DNA from 3 places in the Rahnella aceris genome. Region 1 is predicted to be linked to each of the others. Evidence: predicted binding sites of a transcription regulator. Region 1 holds the regulator's gene; each other region holds the start of a gene.
What was found. The regulator CRP, encoded in region 1, controls carbon source genes, mostly activating them, when cyclic AMP is high. The targets are predictions, from matches to a motif close to ATGTGANNNNNNTCACAT.

Region 1 (3,213 bases):
GGTGGTGTGGTGGCGGACAAAATTGACGTTGCCGCGCAGGTCGACCTGCTGGTCGGCGTAGTGCCTATCGTCAACCTCGAATGGATCCAGAAACTGGTGCGCGATACCGGCGAGCGCGGGCATTCCCGTGAAGCGGTGATGGATTCCGTCGTGCGTTCGATGGATGACTATATCAATTACATTACGCCGCAGTTTTCCCGCACACACATCAATTTCCAGCGGGTACCCACCATCGACACCTCGAACCCGTTTGCCGCCAAAGCCATTCCGTCACTGGATGAAAGCTTTGTGGTGATTCATTTTCAGGGACTGGATGACATCGATTTCCCGTATCTGCTGGCCATGCTGCAAGGGTCGTTTATCTCGCACATCAAAACACTGGTGGTGCCGGGCGGCAAAATGGGGCTGGCGATGGAGCTGATCATGGCGCCGCTGGTGCAGCGCCTGATGGAAGGCAAGAAGATCGAGTAAACTTTATTCGGCTGCAATCACTTCAAAGCTGTGGGTGATTGTGGCCGCTTTCCCCAGCATCAGAGACACAGAACAGTATTTTTCGGCAGACAGGCTGACTGCGCGTTCAACAATCTTATCGGTCAGATCCTTACCGGTGACGATAAAATGCAGATTGATGTGAGTGAACAGACGCGGCGCTTCTTCGCGGCGTTGTGAGGTCAGCTTCACTTCACAATCACGCACGTCATTACGACCTTTTTGCAAAATTGACACCACGTCGATTGCACTACACCCCCCTGCGGACATCAGTAACATTTCCATCGGGCTTGGGGCTTTATCACCCGCGTTTCCATCCATTGAAATCTGATGACCCGATGCAGACTCACCTAAAAATGTCAGTCCTTCAACCCATTTGACACGTGCATGCATGAACTATTCTCCCGGTGAATAAACTTGTCGAAATCTGCTCTCAGAGTACCCTTTCACCTAAAATCTGGCAACGTAACCCGATCGCCATCATGCTGAAGCGAGACAACAGAAGACAGCATCTCAAACCTGTGCTACAAACAAAGCCGAAACATACTTTCCAGTAAATTGCGGTGACGGTTTTTGCGGTTTAAGTACAGAACCCACGGTGATGACAGCAATAAACAGGCTGTTGCACTCCGACATCCGCTTGCAGCATTTCTGGAGAGTTATATGCTGAAAGGGCGCTTTGGATTTGAAGTGCCGTACAGGGAACTCTGAGCCCTGTGATTTTGGGCAGCGATAACAACAGAGGATAATAGCAAATGGTTCTCGGCAAGCCACAAACAGACCCGACTCTTGAATGGTTCCTGTCTCACTGTCATATACATAAGTATCCTTCTAAAAGTACGCTGATTCACCAGGGTGAAAAAGCCGAAACGCTTTACTACATCGTGAAAGGGTCAGTTGCTGTCCTGATTAAAGATGAAGAAGGCAAGGAAATGATACTGTCCTACCTTAACCAAGGTGACTTCATCGGTGAGCTGGGACTCTTCGAAGAAGGTCAGGAACGCAGTGCCTGGGTACGTGCTAAAACTGCCTGTGAAGTGGCTGAAATTTCATATAAAAAATTCCGCCAGCTGATTCAGGTTAACCCGGATATTCTGATGCGTCTCTCCGCGCAGATGGCCAACCGTCTGCAAGTGACGTCAGAGAAAGTCGGCAACCTTGCCTTCCTTGACGTTACCGGTCGTATCGCTCAAACCTTGCTCAATCTGGCTAAACAGCCTGATGCAATGACCCATCCGGACGGGATGCAAATCAAGATTACCCGCCAGGAAATTGGCCAAATCGTCGGTTGTTCACGTGAAACAGTCGGACGCATTCTCAAAATGCTGGAAGATCAAAGCCTGATCTCCGCACACGGTAAAACGATTGTCGTTTACGGCACACGTTAATCCCTCAAAAATTGGCGCGGCAAAACACTGTCGCGCCTTTTTTATGGGCTAAGCTTTACCCATGACGCTATGGCGAAGACTGTTTTACCATCCTGAAGTGAACTACGCGCTGCGCCAGACGCTGGTGTTGTGCTTGCCTGTTGGCATTTGCTGGCTGTTTGGCAATTTGCAAATGGGCCTGCTGTTTTCCCTCTGCCCGGCCTGTTGTAACATCGCCGGTCTGGATACCCCGCATAAACGCTTTTTCAAACGCCTGCTCGTCGGCGGTTCACTCTTTGCCGTGAGCAGCCTTCTGCTGCAACTGATGCTCGAAAGCTGGCATATACCGCTGCCGCTGATCATGCTGTCGCTGGCGTTACTGCTGGGCGTCACCGGTGAAATCAGCCCGCTGCATGCGCGCCTGCTGCCCGGTGCGCTGGTGGCGACTATCTTCACGCTGAGTATGGTGGGCGTGCGCCCGATGTGGCAGGCCCCGGTGTTGTTCGCCGCTGGCACAGCCTGGTACGGATTGTTTAACTGGGCGTGGTTTCGTATTTCGGAAGAACAGCCGATGCGCGAAACGCTCAGCCAGCTCTATCTGCAACTCGCGGATTATTTCGAAGCCAAGTACAGCCTGCTGACGCAACATACCGATCCCGAAACTGCGTTACCCCCACTGCTAACCCGCCAGCAGCAGGTTATCGACCTGATTGCCCTGCTTTATCAGCAATTACACATGTTGCCCCAGCACGGACATCATCATCACCATAAGCGGCTATTTCAGCGTTTTCAGGTGGCGCTCGATTTGCAGGAGCACATTACAGTGAGCCTGCATCAGCCGGAAGAAGTGCAGAAACTGGTGGAGGAAAGCCATGCCGAAGCGGTTATCCGCCGAAATGCGCAGGTGATTTCCACCCGTCTTCGGGTGATTGCCGACGATATTCTTTATCATCGTTTATCCGGGCGCTTTACGATGGCCAATGAGCTGACCGCGCTGGAGAAAATCGCCGCGCGCAACCCGGACAATCCGGTAGGTCAGTTTTGTTATTACCATTTCAGCCGCATTGCCCGTCTGTTACGCACACAGCGGCCGTTGTACAAACGTGACCTGATGAACACCCAGCCGCGTTTGCCCTTCTGGCCCGCGCTGAAAAGCTATCTTTCCTTCAAATCCGTGGCACTGCGTAATGCCGCACGTTTGGGCATTATTCTGGCGATTGGCAGCAGTCTGGGTCTGTTCTTCAATTTGCCCAAACCCTACTGGATCTTGCTGACTATCATGTTGGTCAGCCAGAACGGTTATAACGCCACGCGGGTGAGGATCCAGCACCGTGCACTCGGTACGCTGGCCGGATTG
Region 2 (3,213 bases), on a different contig from region 1:
CCTGTTCGCGGACATCCGGTACTGCGGGAAGTGCAGGGCAGACGTTGTTACTGGAAACCGTGCGCAAATGGACGCGCAGTGTCACCAGCCCGGCGATGATCCTGTTGTGGGTGGCGGGCATCGTGATGATCGTCAGTTATGGCAAATTCCCCCATGCCTGGCTGCTGATAAAAATGGTGGTGGTGCTGGTTCTCTCCGCGCTGCACGGGCTGCTTTCCGGCGATTTACGTCGTCGCGCCACCGGTCAGCCGGTGAAAGATTTCGCGCTGGTGCGCAACGCCAGCGCGGTAATTATTGTCGGTGTGATCCTCATTGGTATTTTGGCGATAATCAGGCCTTTCTGACATCCGGTTTCCCGCAAAACTCAATCCACGTGAAAGCGTGGATTTTTTTATGACTCGCCGTTCACCAGCGCAATCAGGGTGCAGGGCACCGGCGGAATATTGCCTTCCTTTAAAATTGTCAGCGAATGGTTTTCGCGCACGGCAAACGATCCCAGCCCGATAATAACCAGCATCAGCGGAGCCGACAGCAGCATAATCGTCCATTAAAAAGCCCGCAAATTTGCAGGCTTCTTTTTATTGCTTATTGTGCAGAAAACAAAATACTTATTTTTTCTTATAAACGTCAGCAGTACCGTGAATTTTATTGTTGGTATTACCGGAGGTTAATACAAATACATCGCCGCCTTTTTTATCGGCTTTCTTAGAAAGATCTTCAATGGCGCCGGACTGCGAGGTTTTATTTGAGGTGGTCACAGAGCCGACTTTGGTATACTCAGAAGCCACTTTTTCAAAATCTATTTTCTTCATTAATTCAGCAGAATAAGTGCTGAAAGAGACACAGCCCATCACAGCCACTGCCAGCAGAGCTTTAGATATTTTCATGTAATCCTCAGATTTTAAATTGCCCAGTAAATTGAAGGAAAGTAATAGAAAGCTGTTTATTTAGTGAAACCCTGTTAATCAATAACTCACTGTTTAAAAGAGTGAGTTATCACTGCCATTTAGTAATAGACAAGGAAGTCAATAATTACAAGGAGGGAAGAAAAAATTAAGCAACCGGTGCGGTTTTTAGTCTTTTGTGCCGGAGGTTTTGTACACAGTAATAGCAATCACATACTTTTCGTTTCGCCTGCGCATGTTATCCATCTGTTAACCCCCGTCCGAAATATGTTTCATTGCTAATAATTAACTTTGAAGCAGATCACATTTATGCTTTTCCCCTGCACGGGCAGATTGTCACGCGTGAAAAAGCCTCTGATAATGTTACCGATAACATGTTACCGGTAACATTGCGGATAAACATGAACAGTGTGGACATAACGAATAAAACCACTGACCCGTCTTTCGCGTTTTTTAACCAGTCGAGGAGCGCAACCGTGAACAATGATCAGAACCGAATTTATGTGTTTATGGGCGTATCAGGCAGCGGAAAATCAGCCGTCGCCAACGCCGTGGCACACCAGCTTTCCGCCGGTTTTCTTGACGGCGATTTCTTACATCCCCGCAGTAATATCCTGAAAATGGCCGCCGGTGACGCCCTCAATGATGACGACCGCGCGCCGTGGCTGGCCGCCCTCAATGATGCCGCGTTTGCCATGCAGCGTACCAATAATGTGTCGGTCATCATCTGCTCGGCATTGAAAAAACGTTACCGCGATCGTCTGCGCGCAGGTAACGCCAACCTGTCTTTCATCTATTTACAGGGTGAATTCCCGGTCATCGAAGAACGCATGGCCGCACGCAAAGGGCACTTTTTTAAATCGCAGATGCTGATCTCACAGTTTGCAGCACTCGAACAACCTGGCGCTGAAGAAAGTGACGTGATCACCATCGGCATTCATCAGCCGCTTGATGCGGTGATTGCAGAGACCCTGCAACACATCCGTAGTTTTCAGCAACAGGAGCATTGCGCGTGAATACAGTAACTTTAGTCGGTACTGCAGCAGGCTCCGTGTTGCTGCTGCTTTTTCTGGTGATGAAAGTGCGTATGCACGCGTTCGTCGCGCTGATGCTGGTGTCGATTGCCGCCGGGATTTTCTCCGGCATGCCGGTCAATACCATTGCCGACACCATGCAGAAAGGCATGGGCAGCACGCTGGGTTTTCTGGCGATTGTGGTGGCGCTGGGGGCGATGTTCGGCAAGATCCTGCATGAAGTCGGCGCACTTGACCAAATTGCGGCCCATTTACTGAATCGTTTTGGCAAAAACAAAGCCCATTATGCTCTCGGGATTGCCGGGCTGGTTTGCGCCTTGCCGCTGTTTTTCGATGTGGCGATTGTGCTGCTGATTGGCATCGTGTTCGCGGTGGCGCGCCGTACTGACGGCAACATCGTCAGGCTGGCGATCCCGTTATTTGCCGGTGTCGCGGCAGCGGCGTGTTTCCTGCTTCCGGGGCCGGTCCCGATGCTGCTGGCGTCGCAGATGAATGCCGATTTTGGCTGGATGATCGCCATCGGTCTGGTGGCCGCGATTGCCGGCATGCTGGTCGCCGGTCCGCTGTACGGCAATTTTATCAGCCGTCATGTCAGCTGGCCGATGCCTGTTGAAGAAAATGCCCCGACGCTCAACAAAGATAACCTGCCGTCATTCGGTTTCAGTCTGGCGCTGATTTTGTGTCCGCTGGTGTTGGTGGGAATGAAAACCATCGGCGCACGCTTTGTCACGGCGGGTACGCCATTGCACGACTGGCTGGAGTTTATCGGCCATCCGTTTACCGCCATTCTGATTGCCTGCCTGATTGTCATTTACGGGCTGGCAAAACCACGCGGCATGACCAACGAACAGACGCTGGCCATTTGCTCAGCCGCCGTTCAGCCCGCCGGGATCATCCTGCTGATGACCGGTGCGGGTGGCGTATTCAAACAAATTCTGGTGGATTCCGGCGTCGGCCCGGCCATTGGTGACGCGATGATCGGCACCGGCTTACCGATTGCCGTGGCCTGTTTTGCACTGTCAGCAGTGGTACGGGTGATTCAGGGTTCAGCCACCGTGGCCTGTCTGACCACTGTCGGGCTGGTATTGCCGGTAACCCATCAGATGGGGCTCAACGGCGGTCAGCTGGCCGCACTCGCCATCTGCATTACCGGCGGTTCCATTGTGCTCAGCCACGTGAACGATGCCGGTTTCTGGTTATTCGGCAAGTTCACCGGTGCCAGCGAACTGCAAACGCTGAAAACCTGGACGGTGATGGAAACCCTGCTCGGCACG
Region 3 (3,213 bases), on a different contig from region 1:
AGCGGCGTGGCATAAGCAGGCCCGAGAAGCATATCTTCCCAGACGTCGATGGCAGCAAATGCGAAACTTTTCAGGTAGCCGAGAGGTTCAAGACCCAGTTCACGCGCGCGGGATTCGCTCATCATTAATATCGCCGCCGCACCGTCAGTCAGCGGCGTGCTGGTGGCAGCGGTAACAGTGCCGTGTTTGCGGTCAAACGCCGGACGTAATTTGGCGTACTGGCTGATTTCAGAATTCAGGCGGATGTTGTTGTCTTTTTGCAGCACTTCGCGGTAAGGCGGAATCTGCGCTGCCATCACCTGCGAGCTTAAATAACCCTGCTCCCACGCCTGTGCAGCCAGCGTATGAGAACGGTGCGCCAGCTCATCCTGCTGCGCACGGCTGATATTGTGGCTTTTCGCCATCTGCTCAGCGGTATCCCCCATGCGCAGACCGGTAGAATATTCGGCTACTGCCGGCGGCACCGGCAATAAATCACGCAGTTTCAGTTTGCTGAAAATGGAAAGGCGCTGCGACAGAGTGCGCGCTTTATTAACATCCACCAGGGCGCGGGCGAGACGTTTGCTGACGCCAATCGGCAGTACTGAAGAAGAATCCGCTCCGCCTGCGATCCCGACCTGCACCATGCCGCTCATAATGCTTTCGGCCACGTTGGCGACCGCCTGAAAACTGGTGGCGCAGGCACGTGAAACGCTGTACGCATCGGTCGACACATTCATGCCGGTGCCGAGCACAATTTCGCGGGCGATATTCGGCGCTTCCGGCATCTGGACTACCTGGCCGAAAACCAGCTGGTCGATGTGCTTCGGGTCTATCCCACTTTTTGCCAGCAGCTCACTGACCACAATTTTGCCGAGATCGACAGCAGGAATGCCGTGATAAGCGGTGGCCTGTTTGGCAAACGGCGTGCGCAAGCCGTCGACAATCGCAATGCGATCGCCCTCACGCGTCACCAGTGGAATAACGTTATTCATACGAGCTCCTGAGAAAAATAGGGTCCTAAGAGGTCAGACCTGATAACTCAGTTTTAACTATGTATTTACATTTGGCAAAGTGAAAGGCAATGAAGTGCGAGCAACAGCAAATTTTTCTGAAATAAGAATGAGAAGAAAGGCGGCAGGCAGAAATAGCAGACAAAAAAATACCGCTTATTTAAGCGGTATTACAACTTCCCCTAAATAATTTGAGTCGCAGGAAGGCGGCAATCGAAGTAATCCCGATGAGCTGACATAAGTCAGTGATTCGGGTTACTGAGTGCAGCCAACGCATCTGCGGCTCAAAGTATGACGGGGATTAACGCAGCCCGAGCTGGAAGATCATCGTTTCAGCCTGACAGCTGAAAGTAAAATCGATATTCAGTTCAACACCGCCTGCTACTTTTTCGATACGGCTGGTGATTTCGCACGGCTCAGATTCTACGCCGCGGGCACGTTCGGTCAGGGCTTGCAGGGTTTCTTTCGCCTGGGCTTCGGTTTCGAAAACGCGGCTGTAAGAAGCAGTGCAATCAGTGTTGTCCATGATGGTACCCACATCTACACAACAGCAGGCTGCGGTTTCTTCCGCACCACATTTGTTGATGGAATGCAGAGGTTGAGTGGATTTAGAGGACATGGTTACGTCAGACATAATTTCTCCCCGGCACCAACGGCAACATCCACCGTCTGGCCTGTTTGCGAATAAAGTTTTATTTCCAGCCTGTATTTTACGCCACCTCTCTGACAACACACTAGCACTTACTTATTATGTGCCTTTCAGGTGATCCAGATCACGTATATGTAAGTAATCGATGATTACAGCGTTATTGTTCTCACTTTAACGTTTCTTAATTGAACTTTTATTGTTTGTTTTTTGTTAAGCAGATCCAATTTCTTGCATCAAATAAGAAATATCAACGAAACATTATTGCAACTTCACCACAGGTCAGACCTATACTTCGCTCACTGGTCTGATTTGTCAGACTGATAACGGACCCTACAATCCCGCGCTCATTGTTACTCCATGTAACATTGTTTGATAAAAAACATAAAATTGAGGTTTTGGTCATGAACCAGAAAAACCTGTTTAAAAGATCAGCTCTGGCAGCTGCAGTGGCAATTGTTTCCTCCAACGTATATGCAGCAGGTTTTCAGTTAAATGAATATACCGCTGCGGGTTTAGGTCGCTCTTTCTCGGGTGAAGGTGCCATCGCTGACACCGCGGCATCCGGGAGCCGTAACCCGGCAACCATGACCATGTTTGATCGTCCTTCCTTCTCCGCGGGCGCGATTTATATCGACCCGGATGTCAAAGTGACGGGCAACTCGCCGGTTACAGGTCAGAGCACTGATGCGGATAACATTGCACCAAATCAGTGGGTACCGAACCTGCACTTTATTATGCCGCTCAATGATCAATGGGCCGTCGGTGCATCAGCTACGTCAAACTACGGTCTGGCGACAGAATTCAGCGATAATTATCCGGCAGGCCCGATCGGCGGCGAAACTGACCTCACTACCGTCAACACTAACTTAAGCGTTGCTTACCGTTTGAACCAGCATTTCAGCTTCGGCCTGGGCTTTGATGCCGTTTACGCGAAAGCTAAATTCCGTCGTACCGCCGGTGAACTGGTGCCAATTCAAACCGGTGGCCGGCTGCCTGCGGATACGGAAGCCGCCAAGCTGAAAGGCAATGAGTGGGGCTACGGCTGGAACGCCGGTATCCTGTATGAAGTGGATGATAATAACCGCTACGGCTTCACCTACCGTTCTGAAGTCAAAATTGACTTCGATGGCGAATACCGCAACGGCATTCCAAAAGCCTTAGGCGGGACTGGCGGTCAAACTGTTCCGGGTTCCCTGACCCTGAACCTGCCAGAAATGTGGGAAGTGTCCGGTTATAACCGTGTGGCACCAAAATGGGCGATTCACTACAGCCTGGCTTACACCAGCTGGAGCCAGTTCCAGGAGCTGAAAGCCACCGGTTCTAACGGCCAGACGCTGTTCCAGAAAGATGAAGGCTTTCATGATGCTTACCGCATCGCGTTGGGTACCACCTACTACTACGACGATAACTGGACGTTCCGTACCGGTATCGCCTTTGATGACAGCCCGGTTCCGGCAGATAACCGCACCATTTCTATCCCGGATCAGGATCGCTTCTGGATTTCAGCCGGTACCACTTACGCCTTCAATAAAGACGCATCTGTGGACGTCGGTGTCTCCTATATGCATGGCC

Region 2: a site for CRP is predicted at 1,195-1,212, ahead of gntK (gluconokinase). Genes of this name have one in related genera too.
Region 3: a site for CRP is predicted at 1,754-1,771, ahead of GW591_RS01625 (YfcZ/YiiS family protein). Genes of this name have one in related genera too.

What each region holds. Positions count from the first base shown of each region.
Region 1 is NZ_JAADJV010000004.1:74,964-78,176, forward strand. It holds gene GW591_RS18610 (phosphoribulokinase) at 1-471, shown strand, start outside; gene GW591_RS18615 (OsmC family protein) at 475-882, opposite strand; gene crp (cAMP-activated global transcriptional regulator CRP) at 1,245-1,877, shown strand; gene GW591_RS18625 (YccS/YhfK family putative transporter) at 1,939-3,213, shown strand, end outside.
Region 2 is NZ_JAADJV010000001.1:1,542,812-1,546,024, reverse strand. It holds gene GW591_RS06900 (CopD family protein) at 1-344, shown strand, start outside; gene GW591_RS06895 (hypothetical protein) at 392-538, opposite strand; gene yahO (DUF1471 family periplasmic protein YahO) at 609-887, opposite strand; gene gntK (gluconokinase) at 1,382-1,921, shown strand; gene gntU (gluconate transporter) at 1,918-3,213, shown strand, end outside.
Region 3 is NZ_JAADJV010000001.1:321,954-325,166, reverse strand. It holds gene fadI (acetyl-CoA C-acyltransferase FadI) at 1-974, opposite strand, end outside; gene GW591_RS01625 (YfcZ/YiiS family protein) at 1,294-1,626, opposite strand; gene fadL (long-chain fatty acid transporter FadL) at 2,043-3,213, shown strand, end outside.